DNA from 2 places in the Aeribacillus composti genome. Region 1 is predicted to be linked to the other one. Evidence: predicted binding sites of a transcription regulator. Region 1 holds the regulator's gene; the other holds the start of a gene.
The links. The regulator NrdR, encoded in region 1, represses ribonucleotide reductase genes. The targets are predictions, from matches to a motif close to AACACNATATATNGTGTT.
Positions count from the first base shown of each region.

Region 1 (9,162 bases):
AGACATTTTAGGCGAACATCTTGCCAGAAAAGCGTTAGCCATTTATGAGCTGGAAGAATTATTAATACAAGAATTAGAAGAAAATGAACAATTTCATTTATTCAGCGAATTGGAGCTTCCGCTGTCAGCCATTTTATCTGACATGGAAACAACAGGAGTAAAGATAGACGTCAACCGTCTGAAAGAAATGGGAAAAGAGCTTGATGAACAGCTGAAGCAATTAGAAAAGGATATTCATCGTCTAGCTGGAGTGTCATTTAACATTAATTCTCCGAAGCAGCTTGGGCCGATTTTATTTGAAAAGCTCAATCTACCGGTTTTGAAAAAGACCAAAACGGGGTATTCGACCTCTGCGGACGTTTTAGAAAAATTGAGAGGACAGCACGAAATTGTGGAGAAAATTTTGCATTACCGGCAGCTCGGAAAGCTTCAATCGACGTATATTGAAGGGCTGCTGAAGGTTGTCCATCGTGATACGCATAAAATCCACACCCGATTTAATCAAGCATTAACGCAAACCGGAAGATTAAGCTCCACAGACCCGAATTTGCAAAACATTCCGATTCGCCTTGAGGAAGGCCGCAAAATTCGTCAAGCATTTATCCCTTCTAAAAAAGATTGGGTCATTTTTGCAGCGGACTATTCCCAGATTGAACTGCGAGTGCTTGCGCATATATCTGGAGATGAAAAATTGATTGAAGCGTTTCAACAAGATCTTGATATTCATACAAAAACGGCGATCGATGTGTTCCATGTTGAAGAAGATAAAGTGACCTCCAACATGAGAAGACAGGCAAAAGCAGTTAATTTCGGGATTGTTTACGGAATCAGCGATTACGGATTGTCGCAAAACTTAGGAATTACCCGAAAAGAAGCTGGTGAATTTATTAAAAAATATTTTGAAATTTATAAAGGCGTTAAAGAATATATGGATGGCATAATCCAAGAGGCGAAGCAAAAAGGCTATGTAACGACACTAATGCAGCGTCGGAGATATATTCCGGAAATTACGAGCAGAAATTTCAATATCAGAAGCTTCGCCGAGCGAACAGCCATGAATACTCCGATTCAAGGAAGTGCAGCGGATATTATCAAAAAAGCGATGATCGATATGGCGCAAGAAATTGAAAAACGAAATTTGCAAACGAGACTGCTGCTTCAAGTTCATGACGAATTGGTGTTTGAAGCGCCAAAGGATGAAATTGAAATTTTAGAAAAGCTTGTTCCGGAAGTAATGGAAAATGCCATTCAGCTAAAAGTGCCGTTAAAGGTTGATTATTCTTACGGTTCTACGTGGTATGAAGCGAAATAATTTGAAAAAGGCGGAAAGGGAAGCTCCCCCGCCTTTTTCGAGTGTAGATAAGGGGTGAACATAATGCCTGAGCTTCCTGAAGTAGAAACGATTCGAAAAACATTAAGGGAGCTTGTCATAGGAAAAGTCATCGATGAAGTTATCGTATCATGGCCGAAAATCATCAAACGTCCCGAAGACGCAGAGCAGTTTTGCCGCGTTTTGAGAGGGGAAACAATCAATGAAATCGGAAGAAGAGGGAAATTTTTAAAATTTTATTTAGATCGATATGTTCTTGTATCACATTTACGAATGGAAGGAAGATATGGACTGTATCCAAAAATAAAGCCCATTGAACCTCACACACATGTCATTTTTCGCTTTCAAGATGAAACGGAATTAAGATATCGGGATGTTCGCAAATTTGGCACTATGCATCTGTATCAAAAGGGCGAGGAGGAGAAGCATCCTCCTTTGTCCCAGTTAGGGATGGAGCCTTTTTCGGAACAATTTACTGCTGAAAGACTTATGAGCAAGCTTCAGTCTACCTCTAGAAACATCAAGACGGTTTTGCTTGACCAAAAAATAGTGGCGGGATTAGGAAACATTTACGTTGATGAAGTATTGTTTCGATCAGGCATTCATCCGGAGCGGCTGGCAAAAGATTTGACAGCGGAAAAAGTGAAAATATTGCATCGGGAAATTATTCAAACGCTGAAGGAAGCAGTTGAAAAAGGAGGAAGTACTGTCCGATCCTACGTCAATTCACAAGGGCAAATCGGGATGTTTCAACTGGACTTATTTGTCTATGCAAGAGAAAAAGAACAATGTAAAATTTGCGGAAGCCCTATCCAAAAAATAAAAATTGGGGGAAGAGGCACACATTTTTGTTCATCTTGCCAAGTGTAGAAAGATTTATGCCACCTTCTGAAGCGAACACATTTTAGGCGGTTTTCATATTACTATGTTAGCAATAAAAGGAAAGAAGGGGCATTTGATAAAATGACGGAAATCGGATCGGTTTTAATATTGGCGTTGGCAGTCAGTCTTGATAGTTTTTCTGTTGGCTTAGCGTTCGGTTTGCGTAAAGTAAAAATTCCAATTAAATCGATTATCACTATTTCATGCTGTTCGGCGATTGTGTTGCTCGCTGCGATGATGGCCGGACAAATAGCTCAAAGTGTTCTTCCTCCCTATTTTACGGATAGGCTTGGCGGAGCTATTTTCATTTTGCTTGGCATGTTTGTGTTATATTCCTTTTTCCGCAACAATGAATCAGAGGATGAGAAAGATGAGGAAAAGAGTGAAAAAACGATTTTAAATATGGAATTAAAATCGTTAGGCATTGTCATTCATATATTGAAAAAGCCTGCTGCAGTTGATATGGATCGATCTGGCGAGATTACAGGCGTGGAAGCTTTGCTGCTTGGAATCGCTCTTTCGCTCGATTCATTCGGAGCAGGAATCGGTGCGGCTTTAGCAGGGTATGAACCTTTTTTAACAGCTATTTTCGTCACTTGTATGAGCACGATGTTTGTTTATATTGGAATGAAATCCGGCCGATTTGCTTCATCCTATTCGTTTTTTGAAAAGTTTTCATTTATCCCGGGTTTATTATTAATAATGATCGGTGTTTGGGCCATGTAAGGATAAAGGAGAATGATGATATGACAATGATTATTGGATTAACTGGAGGCATAGCAAGCGGAAAAAGCACTGTGTCTGAAATGCTTAAAAAAAGAGGCATTCCAGTTATTGACGCAGATCTAATTGCAAGAGAAGTGGTAGAAGTCGGCAAAAAAGCATATACAGAGATTGTAAATGCTTTCGGAAAGGAAATATTAAACGAAGACTTAACGATCAACCGAGCTCGATTAGGCTCCATTGTATTTCAAAACGAAGATAAGCGGGAGAAGCTAAACAGTATTGTACATCCTGAGGTCAGGCTGGAAATGAAAAGGCGACAGGAACAATTGATCTCAGAAGGTGCGAAAGCAGTAGTTCTCGATATTCCCCTTCTATTTGAAAGCAATTTGAAGCATTTAGTGGATAAAGTGATTGTTGTTTATACGGAAGAAAAAAATCAACTGGAACGATTAATGAAAAGGAATAATTTTTCGAAGGAAGAAGCTTTATCACGCATCAATGCACAAATGCCTTTGAAAGAAAAAGTAAAATTTGCCGATGCAGTGATCAATAATGATGGAACATTAGAAGAAACGGAACAGCAATTGGAAAACATTCTCATGAATTGGGGAATTGGTTAATCCGCTCGTGAATAGAGCGGTTTTTTTATTTTTAGTATATATTTTTTAAGAAACGATTAAAATAATTGTTTCGTTATTTTATAAATATGATATACTAATTAACAGAATAGGAGATAAAAAGTGTAACATAATGCCGGAAGGGGATATTCACATGAGTGCTAAGGTTGCCATTAACGGTTTCGGCCGAATTGGCCGAATGGTATTCAGAAAAGCAATTTTAGAAGGAGATTTGAATATCGTAGCAATCAATGCAAGCTATCCAGCAGAAACATTGGCTCATTTAATTAAATACGATACAAACCATGGGAAATTTGAAGGAGAAGTCATTCCAAAAGAAGATCATTTAATTGTAAATGGCCATAAAGTGCTTCTTTTGAACAATCGAAATCCTATTGAACTTCCCTGGAAAGATCTAGATGTGGACATAGTGATTGAAGCGACAGGAAAATTCAACTCCCGTGAAAAAGCGATGATGCATGTTGAGGCAGGGGCGAAGAAAGTTATTTTAACAGCACCTGGAAAAAATGAAGATGTAACGATTGTTATCGGTGTAAACGAAGAACAATATGATCCTGACAACCATGTCATTATTTCGAATGCTTCTTGCACAACAAACTGTCTAGCGCCTGTTGCAAAAGTTCTTGATGAACAGTTTGGCATTGAATATGGTTTAATGACTACTGTCCACGCATATACGAACGATCAAAGAAATATTGATAATCCGCATAAAGATTTAAGAAGAGCGCGAGCGTGCGCCCAATCAATCATTCCGACAACTACCGGTGCAGCAAAAGCGATCGGTTTAGTTTTACCGCAATTAAAAGGAAAATTGCACGGTCTTGCATTAAGAGTGCCTACACCAAACGTCTCCCTCGTAGACTTTGTTGTAGATCTAAAACGCGATGTGACCGTTGAAGAGGTAAATGAAGCGTTTATCCAAGCTTCTCAAGGAAAGCTGAAGGGGATATTAGATTTTTCTTCAGAACCGCTCGTATCAGTTGACTACAACACAAACCCGCACTCTGCTATTGTCGACGGTTTAACGACAATGGTTATGGGAACAAGAAAGGTAAAAGTGCTTGCATGGTATGATAATGAATGGGGCTACTCTTGCCGCGTTGTGGATTTAGCAAAACTTGTAGCAAGCAAATTGAATAAATTGGCCGCAGCTGTATAAAATGATGGGAGGGTTGATCTTTACAAAGATTGACCCTCTTCTTCTTTTTGTTTGGATACTTTTTTCAGCGCAAAATTTTTGACAAAGTATGTTGCAAAAACAAATCAAACCATATATACTATTTTTCGTGAACTTCTTAAACGCAAGGTAATGTGGCTACTTAAAGGGTTAGGACCTCTTTGGACTAACTTTCCCCCGTGGTAGTTAAACATACCAGAGTGCGAAGAATTCATAAAAATTTATAAAGGGGGATCCATGGCTATGGAAACAATGGGACGTCACGTTATCTCTGAGCTGTGGGGATGCGACTTTGATAAGTTGAATGACTTGGAATTTATTGAAAAAACGTTTGTAAATGCAGCATTAAAATCAGGTGCTGAAATCCGGGAGGTTGCGTTTCATAAGTTTGCGCCTCAAGGTGTAAGCGGAGTTGTGATCATTTCAGAGTCACACCTAACAATTCATAGTTTTCCAGAGCATGGATATGCTAGCATTGATGTGTACACTTGCGGTGATTTAAATCCAAATATTGCAGCGGATTACATTTCTGAAGCTTTAGGTGCTCAAACGCGCGAAAATATTGAAATTCCTCGCGGTATGGGTCCTGTTCAAATTAAACAGGGTCAAGCAAAAGCACTTTAAAGTGAAAACAGAATAAAATTTGAATGGAAATGCAAAGAGGTGTCAGCTTTTTACTGCACCTCTTTTTATATTATAATTAAGAATAATATTTCATATTGAATGGTATTTAGAGGCATCTTATTTGCGGCCTCAAAGTACCGAGTTATTCTCCCCCCCCTGCAAAGCCGTTATGAAAAAGAGGCTTTGATGTTTTTAAAATCATTCATTGTAGTGATGCAAAAATAAAAAAGCTTTTATTGGCATGGCTGCCATCACTGTTTGGCGGTTCGAACATCATTTGATTGGACCGGACTGACAGAAATCCATTTCATTCAGTCGAATTATCTATAACAAAAATACAAGAACTTGAAAGTTTCTTGTCTGATCCAATGCTATTTAATAAGATGTAGGTAGAGCTTTTTTGATTTAGTTAAAAAGATTGGAGCTGGTGATATGAAATGCCCTTCCTGCCACCATTTTGGAACACGTGTTTTAGATTCGCGTCCAGTCGATGAAGGGAGATCAATTCGGAGGCGAAGGGAATGTGAGGAATGTCAATATCGGTTCACAACGTTTGAAAAAGTGGAAGAAATTCCGCTCATCGTTGTGAAAAAGGAAGGAACACGAGAAGAGTTCAGCAGGGAAAAAGTTTTGCGCGGGATGATTAAAGCTTGTGAGAAAAGACCGGTTTCTTTAAAAAAATTGGAAGATGCTGCGCATGATATTGAAAAAGAACTAAGAAATCTAGGTACATCGGAAATATCAAGCGAAACGATCGGCGAAATGGTGATGGACAGACTAGCCGAAATTGATGAAGTCGCATACGTTCGATTTGCTTCTGTTTACAGGCAATTTAAAGATATAAATGTCTTTATTGAGGAATTGAAAGAACTGATCAAAAAAGAACGTTCATAAAGAGCTGCGAGATTATGACATGCTATTTGGGAAGGTTTTGAAAAAATGATTGGACATCATCACTGGAAAGAGCTGCTGCCTGTTGATCGCTACGTTGTGAAATGTACGAGCAGTTTGATTCATGAATTTGACCGAAAAGTTCTTACATTACTGTACCAGCCCTTAATCGGGCCAAGAACGTTAAACTTATACATGACGCTTTGGAGCGAGCTTGAACAAAACCGTCTTTGGGGGACGGAATCGACCCACCATTTTTTAATGGCTGTTACTCAATCCCCATTAAATGAAATTTATCATGACCGTTTGAAATTAGAAGGAATAGGTCTTTTAAAAACATACCTTGTCGATGAAAGCGAACCGAAAAAATATATTTATGAACTTCAACGACCTCTTTCCCCCAAACAATTTTTTTATGATGGAATGTTGAACATATATTTATATAACAGAGTTGGAAAAACGGTGTACCAAAGATTGAAAAGCTATTTTTCCGATAAATCGGTTGATAGCAACGCCAAAGATGTGACAAGATCATTTCATGAAGTATACCAATCGATCCACCCATCTGAGCTTTCAGCCAATATTGCAATGGAACCTGAGGAAAACGATCAGGAGCTTTTTGATCATGCGCCTGGGAAACCGATTTCGATTCAAAACCAGTCCTTTGATTTTCAATTGTTTTATGCCGGTTTATCAGAGCATATTGTGCCCAAAAAAGCGATCACGCCTGCGGTTAAGGAAGCTGTTGAGAAATTAGCATATGTTTATGGAATTGATCCAATTGAAATGAAAAATCTGGTCATCCGTTCTTTGGATCATGATGAGCAAATTAATTTAGACGAGCTGCGAAAATGGGCGAGGGATTGGTATAAGCTGAATCACGGTAACCGTCTTCCAGAGCTTGTTGATAGGCTTCAGCCTTTGAATCAGCGGGTGAAAGACGAAGAAATTGAACAGTCAAAAGATAAGGAATTAATTCGACAGCTTGAATCCATCTCTCCAAGACAGTTTCTAAAAGATATTTCAGGCGGGATTGAACCGTCCGCAGCGGATTTGAAAATTATTGAAGATGTCATGTTTCAGCAAAAGCTGCTTCCCGGAGTTGTCAATGTTTTAATTTATTATGTCCTGCTAAAAACAAATATGAGATTGTCAAGAGCGTATGTTGAGAAAATTGCCAGCCACTGGGCTCGATTAGGAATTAAAACTGTGAAGGATGCAGTGGATGTGGCGAAAAAAGAACATAAGAAATATTTAACCTGGGCGGAAACAAAGGATAAGAAGACTGACAGCAAAAAAATCGTTCGAAAAGAAAAACTCCCTTCATGGCTTTTGGAAAACGAAAATCAACAGGTAGAAAACATCGATCCGGAAGCGTTTGAAAAAGAAAAACAAAAGCTGCAGGAGCGGATTAAAAAATATAAAAATAAACAGAAGGACTAGGTGAAAGGAGGGAGGAAGATGGAATCCCTGCAAAATCATTTAAAACAATTCATGAACAGCAAAGGGTTTCGGGAAACGTATTTGAACTTGAAACAGCAAATAAAATCGGACAAAGATGTCAGGTTATTTTTAGAAAAGCATAAAAATCAAATCGATGAACATATGATTGACCGCAGCTTAGGCAAACTGTATGAATTTGTAACGCAGAGCAAGTTTTGCCGTGAATGCCGAAATTTAGATGAGTGCAAAAATATTTTAAAAGGATATCACCCTACATTAATTATTGAAAGAAAAACAATCGACCTGAAATATGATAAATGCCCGAGAAAAGAAGCATATGATGCTCGAAAAAAACAAGAATCGCTCATTAAATGCATGTATGTACCAAAGGAAATCCTCAATGCACACCTTGAGGATATTGATTTAAACGAACCGAACCGTCTGAAGGCAGTGTCTCTCGTGCAAGATTTTGTTGAGCAATACGGTCAGAATGATCGGTTAAAAGGATTGTATTTATACGGTTCCTTCGGCGTGGGAAAGACATTTATTCTTGGAGCGATCGCGAATGAGCTGGCGGAAAAAGGCGTTCCTTCCATGCTTGTATATGTTCCGGAGTTTGTCAGGGAGTTAAAAAGCGCTCTTCAAGATCATTCACTGAATGAAAAGATTGATGCGGTAAAAAAAATTCCGGTATTAATGCTTGATGATATTGGTGCTGAATCGATGTCGAGCTGGATGAGAGACGACATTTTAGGCTCGATTCTCCAATTCCGCATGCTTGAAAATTTACCGACCTTTTTTACATCCAACTTTAATTTTAGCGAATTGGAACACCACCTGACTTATTCACAAAAAGGCGAAATAGAACAGCTAAAGGCAAAAAGAATTATGGAAAGGATTCGTTTTTTGGCCATTCCCGTGGAATTGAAAGGAAAAAATCGCAGACAAGAATAACCGCTGGACAGCAAACACTTCTAAATAATGCCATCCCCCCATATATATAGAAACAGGACTTGCTATATAAAGGGGGGGATCTTTTTTTGCTGGAAATAACTTTTCAAACGGAAAAAGAAGCTTCTTATCTGCATCAATTGCTTAATACAGAGAAGGAAAACTTTGATTTCCAAGCAGCCTTGCTGAACGGCACAGTATTAACATGTGAAACAGATGATTGGGAAACATTTATATCTGATGTGCTCGTACCATCATTTGTTGACTTTTTTCTAAATGTGAAAGAGCCCCGTCTCCTTCTTTTTATAATTGAAAAACAATTTTATTTTGAGGATGAAGATGAAAAACAGCAAATTTTACATATTGCTCAATCGATCTTGGAAGGAGAGCGGGCGGAAATTCCAATGATCAAACATTTTGAGCCGAGAGAAAACTTAATTATTTCTGCTTTAACGAATTTCCTTCGGCCAAACCAATCTTTTTCTATAGAATCATTTATT
Region 1 is NZ_CP134501.1:2,826,623-2,835,784, reverse strand. It holds gene polA (DNA polymerase I) at 1-1,312, shown strand, start outside; gene mutM (DNA-formamidopyrimidine glycosylase) at 1,376-2,200, shown strand; gene ytaF (sporulation membrane protein YtaF) at 2,294-2,938, shown strand; gene coaE (dephospho-CoA kinase) at 2,959-3,558, shown strand; gene RI196_RS13800 (glyceraldehyde-3-phosphate dehydrogenase) at 3,710-4,735, shown strand; gene speD (adenosylmethionine decarboxylase) at 4,997-5,377, shown strand; gene nrdR (transcriptional regulator NrdR) at 5,810-6,271, shown strand; gene RI196_RS13785 (replication initiation and membrane attachment family protein) at 6,317-7,711, shown strand; gene dnaI (primosomal protein DnaI) at 7,730-8,665, shown strand; gene ytxC (putative sporulation protein YtxC) at 8,752-9,162, shown strand, end outside.

Region 2 (9,162 bases), 260 kb from region 1:
TCCCATTCCGAGAAAAGCTTATTGATCGTTTCAAGCAATCCTCTTGCTTTAGGTGTGCTTTCACCGCCTGGTTCATTTGGTGCGGATATCGTAGTAGGCGATGTTCAACCGTTTGGAATTCCAATGTCTTTTGGCGGTCCAACTTGTGGATATTTCGCCGTAAAAAAAGAGCTGATGAGAAAAATTCCTGGGCGACTCGTCGGTCAAACAGTAGATGAAGAGGGGAAAAGAGGCTTTGTTCTCACTCTGCAGGCAAGGGAGCAGCATATCAGAAGGGATAAAGCTACATCAAACATTTGCTCCAACCAAGCGTTAAATGCTCTTGCCTCTTCTGTTGCCATGACTGCTCTTGGAAAAACAGGTGTAAAAGAAATGGCTTATCAAAATATCCAAAAAGCAAACTATGCGAAAAAGATGTTTGAGAAGAAAGGTTTTTCCATTCCGTTTCAAGGTCCAATGTTTAATGAGTTTGTCGTGAAGCTGTCCAAACCAGTTTCTTTGGCCAATAAAAAGCTGCTCGAAAAGGGAATCATCGGCGGCTACGACCTTGGCAGAACGTATCCGGAACTTGAAAAACATATGCTTGTAGCGGTAACAGAGCTTCGTTCGAAAGAAGAAATCGATTTATTTGTGAACGAGTTGGAGGGATGGCAATGAAGGATCAACCGTTAATTTTTGAAATATCAAAACCGGGACGGATCGGATACAGCTTGCCTGATTTAGACGTACCGGAGGAAAATATTGATCAGCTGATTCCTAGTGACTATTTGCGGACAGAAGATGCCGAGCTGCCGGAAGTATCAGAACTTGACATTATGCGCCATTATACTGCTTTGTCGAAGCGGAACCACGGTGTGGATTCCGGTTTTTATCCGCTTGGTTCCTGTACAATGAAATATAATCCGAAAATAAATGAAAATGTGGCAAGATTAACTGGCTTTTCTTATATTCATCCATTACAGGATGAAGCGACGGTTCAAGGAGCAATGGAATTAATGTATGATTTATCAGAACATTTAAAAGAAATTACAGGTATGGATGCTGTTACATTGCAGCCGTCTGCAGGGGCGCACGGAGAGTGGACGGGGCTCATGATGATTCGCGCCTACCATGAGGCAAATGGAGAAAAACATCGAACACAAGTGATTGTACCTGATTCAGCCCATGGAACAAATCCTGCTTCAGCGACCGTTGCCGGTTTTGAAACTGTCACGGTGCGATCTGATCAAAACGGACTTGTCGACTTAGACGACTTAAAGAGAGTGGTAGGAGAAAATACAGCTGCTCTTATGTTAACAAACCCAAATACGCTCGGTTTGTTTGAAGAGCATATTGTAGAGATGGCGGAGATTGTTCATTCAGTTGGAGGAAAATTGTATTATGACGGAGCGAATTTAAATGCAATTTTAGGCAAAGCGAGACCAGGGGATATGGGCTTTGATGTCGTTCATTTAAATCTTCATAAAACGTTTACAGGCCCCCACGGGGGAGGGGGTCCCGGTTCAGGACCTGTCGGTGTGAAAAAAGAGTTAATTCCTTTTTTGCCGAAGCCTGTGCTTGTCAAGGATGAAAATGGACTTCGTTTCGACGAAGACAGGCCGCAATCGATCGGACGAGTAAAATCGTTTTATGGAAATTTTGGAATCAATGTGCGGGCATACACATACATCCGCTCCATGGGTCCGGACGGTTTAAAGGCGGTCTCTGAAAATGCGGTATTAAATGCGAATTATATGCTGAAAAAATTAGCGCCTTATTACGAAATGCCGTATGACCGCATTTGTAAACACGAATTTGTCTTATCTGCGAAACGGCAAAAGAAGCTCGGTGTCCGTGCGCTTGATATTGCAAAAAGGCTTCTCGATTTCGGGTATCATCCGCCGACAATTTATTTTCCGCTCAATGTTGAAGAATGCATGATGATTGAACCGACTGAAACGGAATCAAAGGAAACATTGGATGCCTTTATCGAAGCGATGATTCAAATTGCTAAAGAAGCGGAGGAAGAACCGGAAATCGTTCAAGAAGCTCCTCATACAACAGTCGTCAAAAGGCTCGATGAAACACTCGCAGCAAGAAATCCGATATTAAAATATGAAAAAAAGTAAGGATTCGCGTTTTGCGAATCCTTATCTTTTATACTTCATTTTATTTCCCTTTTTTAATTTTTCCAGTCCACTTTTTAAAGCCGCCCTTTAAATAATAGAGCTCCTGATAGCCTTTTTTCTTCAGCATTTGTGCGGCTCGCCCGCTTCTTGCACTTGACTGGCAATATAAATAAACCGGTTTGTCTGGGCGGATTTCTTTATAGCGCTGTCTCAATTGGGAAAGGGGAATATTTCTTGCTCCTAAAATGTGGCCACCTTCAAATTCATTCGGCTCCCGCACATCGATGAGCTGCGCTTTCCGATAGCCGGCTTTAAATTCTTCCTCCGTTAATCCTTTCATAATCTTTTTTTGATATAAAAATGTGGCCAAAAAATAAATGATAATAGCTGCAAGAATGAGCAATGACCATTCCACGCTTGTTCGACTCCTTTTTATTTGTTTGAATTTATTTGTTTGAAGTTCATGTGAACATACATACGAATGTTGGACAACATTTATTATATAAAACAAGAATGGAAATGTCATTTCTTTTCGGGCGTTTTATTTAACAATATCCTCTTCATTTGATAGACTAAAAAAGCAAATATAAAATAAAGAGGGTTGCGATATGGGAAAAGAAATATGGAATTATATTGATTCTGGCTTTTCATCCCCTTTTTACAATATGGCTCTTGATGAAGCTTTATTGGACTGGCACAGTGAAGGAAAAATCGCTCCGACGATTCGTTTTTACGGATGGAATCCGCCGACATTATCCATCGGCTATTTTCAAAAGGTTGAAAAAGAAATTGATATGGATGCTGTAAGACGGCACGGCCTTGGCTTTGTACGAAGACCAACAGGCGGAAGGGGCGTGCTGCATGACAAGGAGCTTACATATAGTGTCATCGTATCCGAAGATCATCCGCGAATGCCCAAAACCGTGACAGAGGCTTATCGTGTAATTTCGGAAGGAATTTTACATGGATTTCGCTTGTTAGGCTTAGACGCTCATTTTGCAATTCCAAGAACGGATGAAGAAAAACAGCATTTAAAAAATCCGCGGTCATCTGTATGCTTTGATGCACCGTCTTGGTATGAGCTGGTAGTTGAAGGAAGAAAAGTTGCCGGGAGTGCCCAAACTCGCCAGAAAGGCGTTATCCTGCAGCACGGCTCGATATTGCTAGATTTAGATGAAAAGCTGCTGTTCGACTTGTTTAAATATCCTAATGAGCGAGTCAGGGAAAGATTAGAGAAAAACTTTAAAAATAAAGCGGTGGCGATCAACGACCTTAGAGAAACTCCAGTCACAATGGAAGAGGCATGGAGCGCCTTTAAAAAAGGGTTTGAATACGGGCTTGATATTGAGTTGAGACCGTACCAATTGTCTAGCGAACAAGAAGAGTATGTGAAAAAACTGGCTAAAGAGAAATATGAAACAGAAGAATGGAATTTTAGAAGATGAAGCGGCGAACATGCCGTTTTTTGTATGATCAAAATGAAATGGATCGTTGCTTGTAAATCAAGGTGCCGATGTGTTTTCAAAAACTGCAACTGACAAATTTCTTCAAATACCGCCGGAATGATTCTAAGATCATTAAATTTCTTTTCCTTGCTTCTTTTTTTGGTTAGTTTTACATTTGACATTTTCATAATGTAGCGTATATCATACAATATATAGAGCAAACAAATGTTCTTTAGCACAATATATTGTTATTTTTTCGTTGATAATATCATCTAAATGTGGTAACGTATATCAAGTACGATATTTTTAAGGGAGTTGTGAATATGACAGTGGCGCTGAATGAGAAAATGAAAATTGATGTGGAGAAGCTGAATAAAGATATCAGCCTTTTCCCGCAGGTGCATCCGATTACGGAAGATATGAAAATCACGCACAAAGGTGTTTCGCGCCTTGTAATGCTGGACAGGTATTCATTTAAAGACACTGAAAAAATTACGCTATCTGAAGGCGATTTTGTAGTGCTGACGATCAAGGAAGATCCAAAATTTCCTGCAAGAGGGCTAGGCTACATTAAAGAAATTGATTGGGAAAATAAAAAGGCAAAGGTTCAGGTCGAAGAAGAGTTTCGTCATACTCTTGAAAAGCCTGAAGAACGGGAGACGGGAATCATCGTTCGCTCTTTAGATGTCATCGAAAAACCGCTTGAAATTTTTTATGAACAAATTGCCAAAAGAAATGCAACAGGTCTTGCTGCTGTTGAAAAAACAGAAGAAAAAAGAAAAGAATGGTTTGAAAAATTTTATCAAGAGCTCGTCAATCTGCATTTTATTCCGGCTGGCCGGGTTCTTTACGGCGCAGGAGCAGGAACCGAAGTGACGTATTTTAACTGCTATGTCATGCCCTTTGTAAAAGATTCCCGTGAAGGGATCTCTGAACACCGCAAACAAGTAATGGAAATTATGAGCCGCGGAGGCGGTGTCGGCACGAACGGTTCAACATTGAGACCAAGAAACACATTAGCCCGAGGTGTAAACGGCAAATCATCAGGATCTGTGTCGTGGCTGGATGACATTGCAAAATTAACCCATCTTGTTGAACAAGGTGGCTCACGGCGAGGAGCCCAAATGATTATGCTGGCCGACTGGCATCCTGACATCATTGAATTTATCGTTTCCAAAATGCAAAACCCGCGCATTTTGCGCTACTTAATTGAAAATACAAATGATGAAGGAATTAAGAAGGCGGCTGAAGACAAGCTCAAATTTGTTCCTCTTACACAGCAAGAGCGCGACATGTATCAAGGAATTGTCAACTTTAAAAATGTTCCGGGCAAAGGAGGCTTTTCAGACGCTGTTATTAGAGAGGCGGAATTAAAGCTTCGAGTCGGAGGAACATATACTGTTCATAATCCGGAATTTTTAACAGGCGCTAACATTTCTGTCTGCTTGACGAAAGAGTTTATGGAAGCAGTGGAAGAAGATCGGGAGTATGAGCTTCGCTTCCCAGATGTGGAAAGCTACAATGATGAAGAAATGAAGATTTACAATGAAGAATGGCATAAAGTTGGCGATGTGCGCGAGTGGGAGAAAATGGGGCATCGCGTGCGCGTGTACCGCAAAATTCGCGCAAGAGAGCTTTGGAAGCTGATTAACATTTGTGCAACCTATTCAGCGGAGCCAGGTATTTTCTTCATTGACAATGCCAATGATATGACGAACGCAAGAGCATACGGTCAAAAGGTTGTTGCAACAAATCCGTGCGGTGAACAGCCTCTTGCACCATATTCCGTCTGCAACTTAGCAGCAGTAAACTTGGCGAAGATGGTCGACAAGGAAAAGAAAGCTGTTGACTATGAAAAGCTCAAACGAACTGTGGAAATCGGCGTCAGAATGCAAGATAATGTCATTGATGCTACGCCTTATTTTCTCGAAGAAAACAAAAAGCAAGCGCTGGGTGAACGGCGCATCGGCTTAGGCGTTATGGGTTTGGCGGACTTGCTTATCTACTGCGAAAAAGAATATGGAGCAGAGGACGGCAACAAGCTTGTTGATGAAGTGTTTAAGGTAATTGCAACGACCGCATACCGGGCATCAATAGAACTGGCAAAAGAAAAAGGCAGCTTCCCGTTCCTAGTCGGCGAAACGGAGGAAGAGACGCAAAAATTAAGACAAGCCTTCATTAATACAGGATATATGAAAAAAATGCCGGAAGATATTCGCGAAAACATTTTAAAATATGGTATTCGCAACTCGCATTTGCTGACGGTAGCACCGACAGGATCAACTGGCACTATGGTTGGCGTTTCTACAGGTCTTGAGCCATATTTCTCCTTCTCATACTACCGAAGCGGGCGTCTTGGCAAATTTATTGAAGTAAAAGCGGATATCGTTCAAGAATATTTAAATGAACATCCGGAAGCTGACCCGAATCATTTACCGCATTGGTTTGTGTCAGCGATGGACTTGTCGCCTGAAGCTCATGCCGATGTGCAATGCATCATTCAACGATGGGTCGATTCAAGCCTTTCCAAAACAGTAAATGCACCGAAAGGCTATACAGTTGATCAAGTGCAAAAAGTATATGAGCGCCTATGGAAGGGCGGAGCAAAAGGCGGAACTGTTTATGTAGACGGAAGCCGTGATACCCAAGTCCTGACATTAAAAGCGGAAGAAAATGTATTGAATGACGACATTCCGGAATCGACGAAAGAAAATGAAGGTAAAGTTGTGTTAATGAACACTGTTCAAGATTTGCGCTCAACTGATGTCACATATGGCAACGAAGTTGGCAATACATGTCCTGTTTGCCGGGAAGGAAAGGTTCAAGAAATCGGCGGCTGCAATACTTGTACAAAATGCGGTGCCCAATTGAAATGTGGATTATAATAAAGCGGCAGACTTGTTCTGCTGCTTTATTCTTTGTGCGCCCGGCATGGGTGTAATCTATAGGGTGAAAGTCCCGAGCTGCGAAGGCAGAAGTAGCAGTTAGCTTAACGCAAGGGTGTCTGTGGTGACGCGGAATCTGAAGGAAGCGAGCGGCAAACTTCCGGTCTGAGGAACACGAACTTCATATGAGGCTAGGTATCACTGGGTGAGTTTGCACAACAAAACAAAGCCCTTTCTGCCGAAGGTGATACAAAGTAAATGAAGCAGATGGATGGAAGGAAAGATTACACTCTTACCCGGGGAGGTCTGGCTGGCACGCCAAGTAACCTTGGTAACCTATCTAGTGATAGATAGCTGAACAGTCAGAAGTCAGCAGAAGTCATAGTACTCTTCCAAGCTCGAGATGGAAGAGGAAGGACTGAACAATTAAGGAGAACGAATCGCTAGGCGTTCATCTTCTGTGTGGAAGCAGACAATCCGATAGGACTTACTTGAAGGAGGAAGTGGTGAATCCCACGGGGGACTTCAAGAGGGTGGAGCAGAAGATGGCACAAATAGAAGAATTCGTTCACGTGGAGAGGATATCAATGTTGATGGAAATGATTTTGTCACGGGAAAATCTCCTGGCGGCACTGAAACGAGTCGAACAGAATAAAGGAGGTCACGGAGTAGATGGCATGTCCGTAAAAGACCTACGAAGACACCTCTACGAAAATTGGGACTCCATTCGACAGTCGTTGAGAGAAGGAACCTACAAGCCCTTACCCGTCCGTCGAGTCGAAATCCCGAAACCGAACGGTGGAGTAAGGCTTCTAGGGATCCCTACCGTGACGGATCGTTTCATCCAACAAGCGATTGCCCAAGTGTTGACGAAAATCTTTGATCCGACCTTCTCGAACCATAGCTATGGTTTCCGCCCAGGTAGAAGGGGACATGATGCGGTTAGGGAAGCAAAGGGTTATATCAAAGAAGGATATCGTTGGGTAGTCGATATAGACCTAGAGAAATTCTTTGACAAGGTGAATCACGACAAACTGATGGGGATCTTGGCGAAAACGATCAAAGATCGAATTCTACTGAAGGTAATCCGCCGGTATCTTCAATCAGGCGTGATGATCAATGGAGTGGTAATGGAAACGGACATGGGAACGCCTCAAGGCGGCCCGCTTAGTCCACTTTTATCAAACATCATGCTTCATGAATTGGATAAGGAGCTTGAGAAACGTGGACATAAGTTTGTTCGGTATGCGGATGACTGTAACATCTATGTGAAAACAAAGAAAGCAGGAATTCGTGTCATGAACTCCATTACGAACTTTATAGAGAAGGAGTTAAAGCTCAAGGTAAATAAAGAGAAATCGGCGGTAGACCGTCCTTGGAAACGGAAGTTTCTCGGTTTCAGCTTCACACTCAATAAGACTCCAAAGGTACGGATTGCGAACGAAAGTGTGAAACGTTTGAAGAACAAGATCCGTGAAATTACATCAAGGTCGAAACCGTATCCAATGGAGAAAAGGATTGAGAATCTGAACAAGTATTTAATGGGATGGTGCGGATATTTTGCCTTGGCAGAAACACCAAGTAAGTTCAAAGAATTTGATGAATGGATTAGACGAAGGCTTCGGATGTGTTTGTGGAAAGAATGGAAAACCCCGAAAACAAGAATTCGGAAACTCAGAGGATTAGGGGTTCCAAGCCATAAAGCATTCGAATGGGGCAATACACGCAAGAAATATTGGCGGATTGCCTGCAGTCCCATTCTACACAAAACCCTCGACAACTCCTATTGGAAGCGTCGAGGGTTAAGAAGTCTATTCGAAAGATATCAAGCACTACGTCATACTTAATTGAACCGCCGTATACCGAACGGTACGTACGGTGGTGTGAGAGGTCGGGGGTTAGTCACCCCCTCCTACTCGATTATTGAAAACAAACTTCTAAACATCGTTTTCCCTTCTTAAAATGTAGTAACGGAATAGTAAGGAGGGAATGCTTTGAAAATTGACGGTGTTTTTTCTGGTGGAGGGATCAAAGGCTTCGCTTTTATTGGAGCATACAAGGCCTTGGAGGAAAAAGGATTTGAATTCGCCAGGGTTGCTGGCACGAGCGCCGGTTCGATCATTGCCGCTCTCATTGCAGCCGGCTACAAAAGTGATGAAATCCTTTCTTTGATGGACAGCTTAGAGCTGCGAAAGTTTTTAGATAAAAGAAAAGGAATTATGTCATTTATGCTCATGAAATGGATCAGTGTTTATTGGCGGATGGGACTATATAAAGGACAATTTTTAGAAGAATGGATGGAAGAAAAATTAAAAGCAAAAGGAGTTTCAACATTTGCAGATTTGCCGAAAGGAAAGCTTCGTGTGATTGCCTCCGACCTTACGAACGGAAAAATTGTTGTATTGCCGGACGATTTAAGCAAATATGGAATCAATCCTAATAGATTTTCTGTTGCAAAGGCAGTCAGAATGAGCTCATGCCTCCCGTATTTTTTTGAACCTGTCAAACTATGGACGAAGGATGGCGTCAGTATTGTTGTCGATGGAGGAGTGCTCAGCAATTTCCCGATTTGGCTTTTTGATGGAAAAATAAAAAAAAGACCGATCCTCGGTTTTCAGCTTAGCGCGCATATAGAGGAAAGGCCAAGAAATGAAATAAAAAACGCTTTATCAATGTTTCACGCGTTATTTGAAACGATGAAGGAAGCGCACGATGCAAGGCATA
Region 2 is NZ_CP134501.1:2,571,359-2,580,520, reverse strand. It holds gene gcvPA (aminomethyl-transferring glycine dehydrogenase subunit GcvPA) at 1-657, shown strand, start outside; gene gcvPB (aminomethyl-transferring glycine dehydrogenase subunit GcvPB) at 648-2,108, shown strand; gene RI196_RS12530 (rhodanese-like domain-containing protein) at 2,149-2,523, opposite strand; gene lipM (octanoyltransferase LipM) at 2,717-3,553, shown strand; gene RI196_RS12520 (vitamin B12-dependent ribonucleotide reductase) at 3,877-6,438, shown strand; gene ltrA (group II intron reverse transcriptase/maturase) at 7,026-8,285, shown strand; gene RI196_RS12510 (patatin-like phospholipase family protein) at 8,433-9,162, shown strand, end outside.
Region 2: a site for NrdR is predicted at 3,788-3,805, ahead of RI196_RS12520 (vitamin B12-dependent ribonucleotide reductase). Genes of this name have one in related genera too.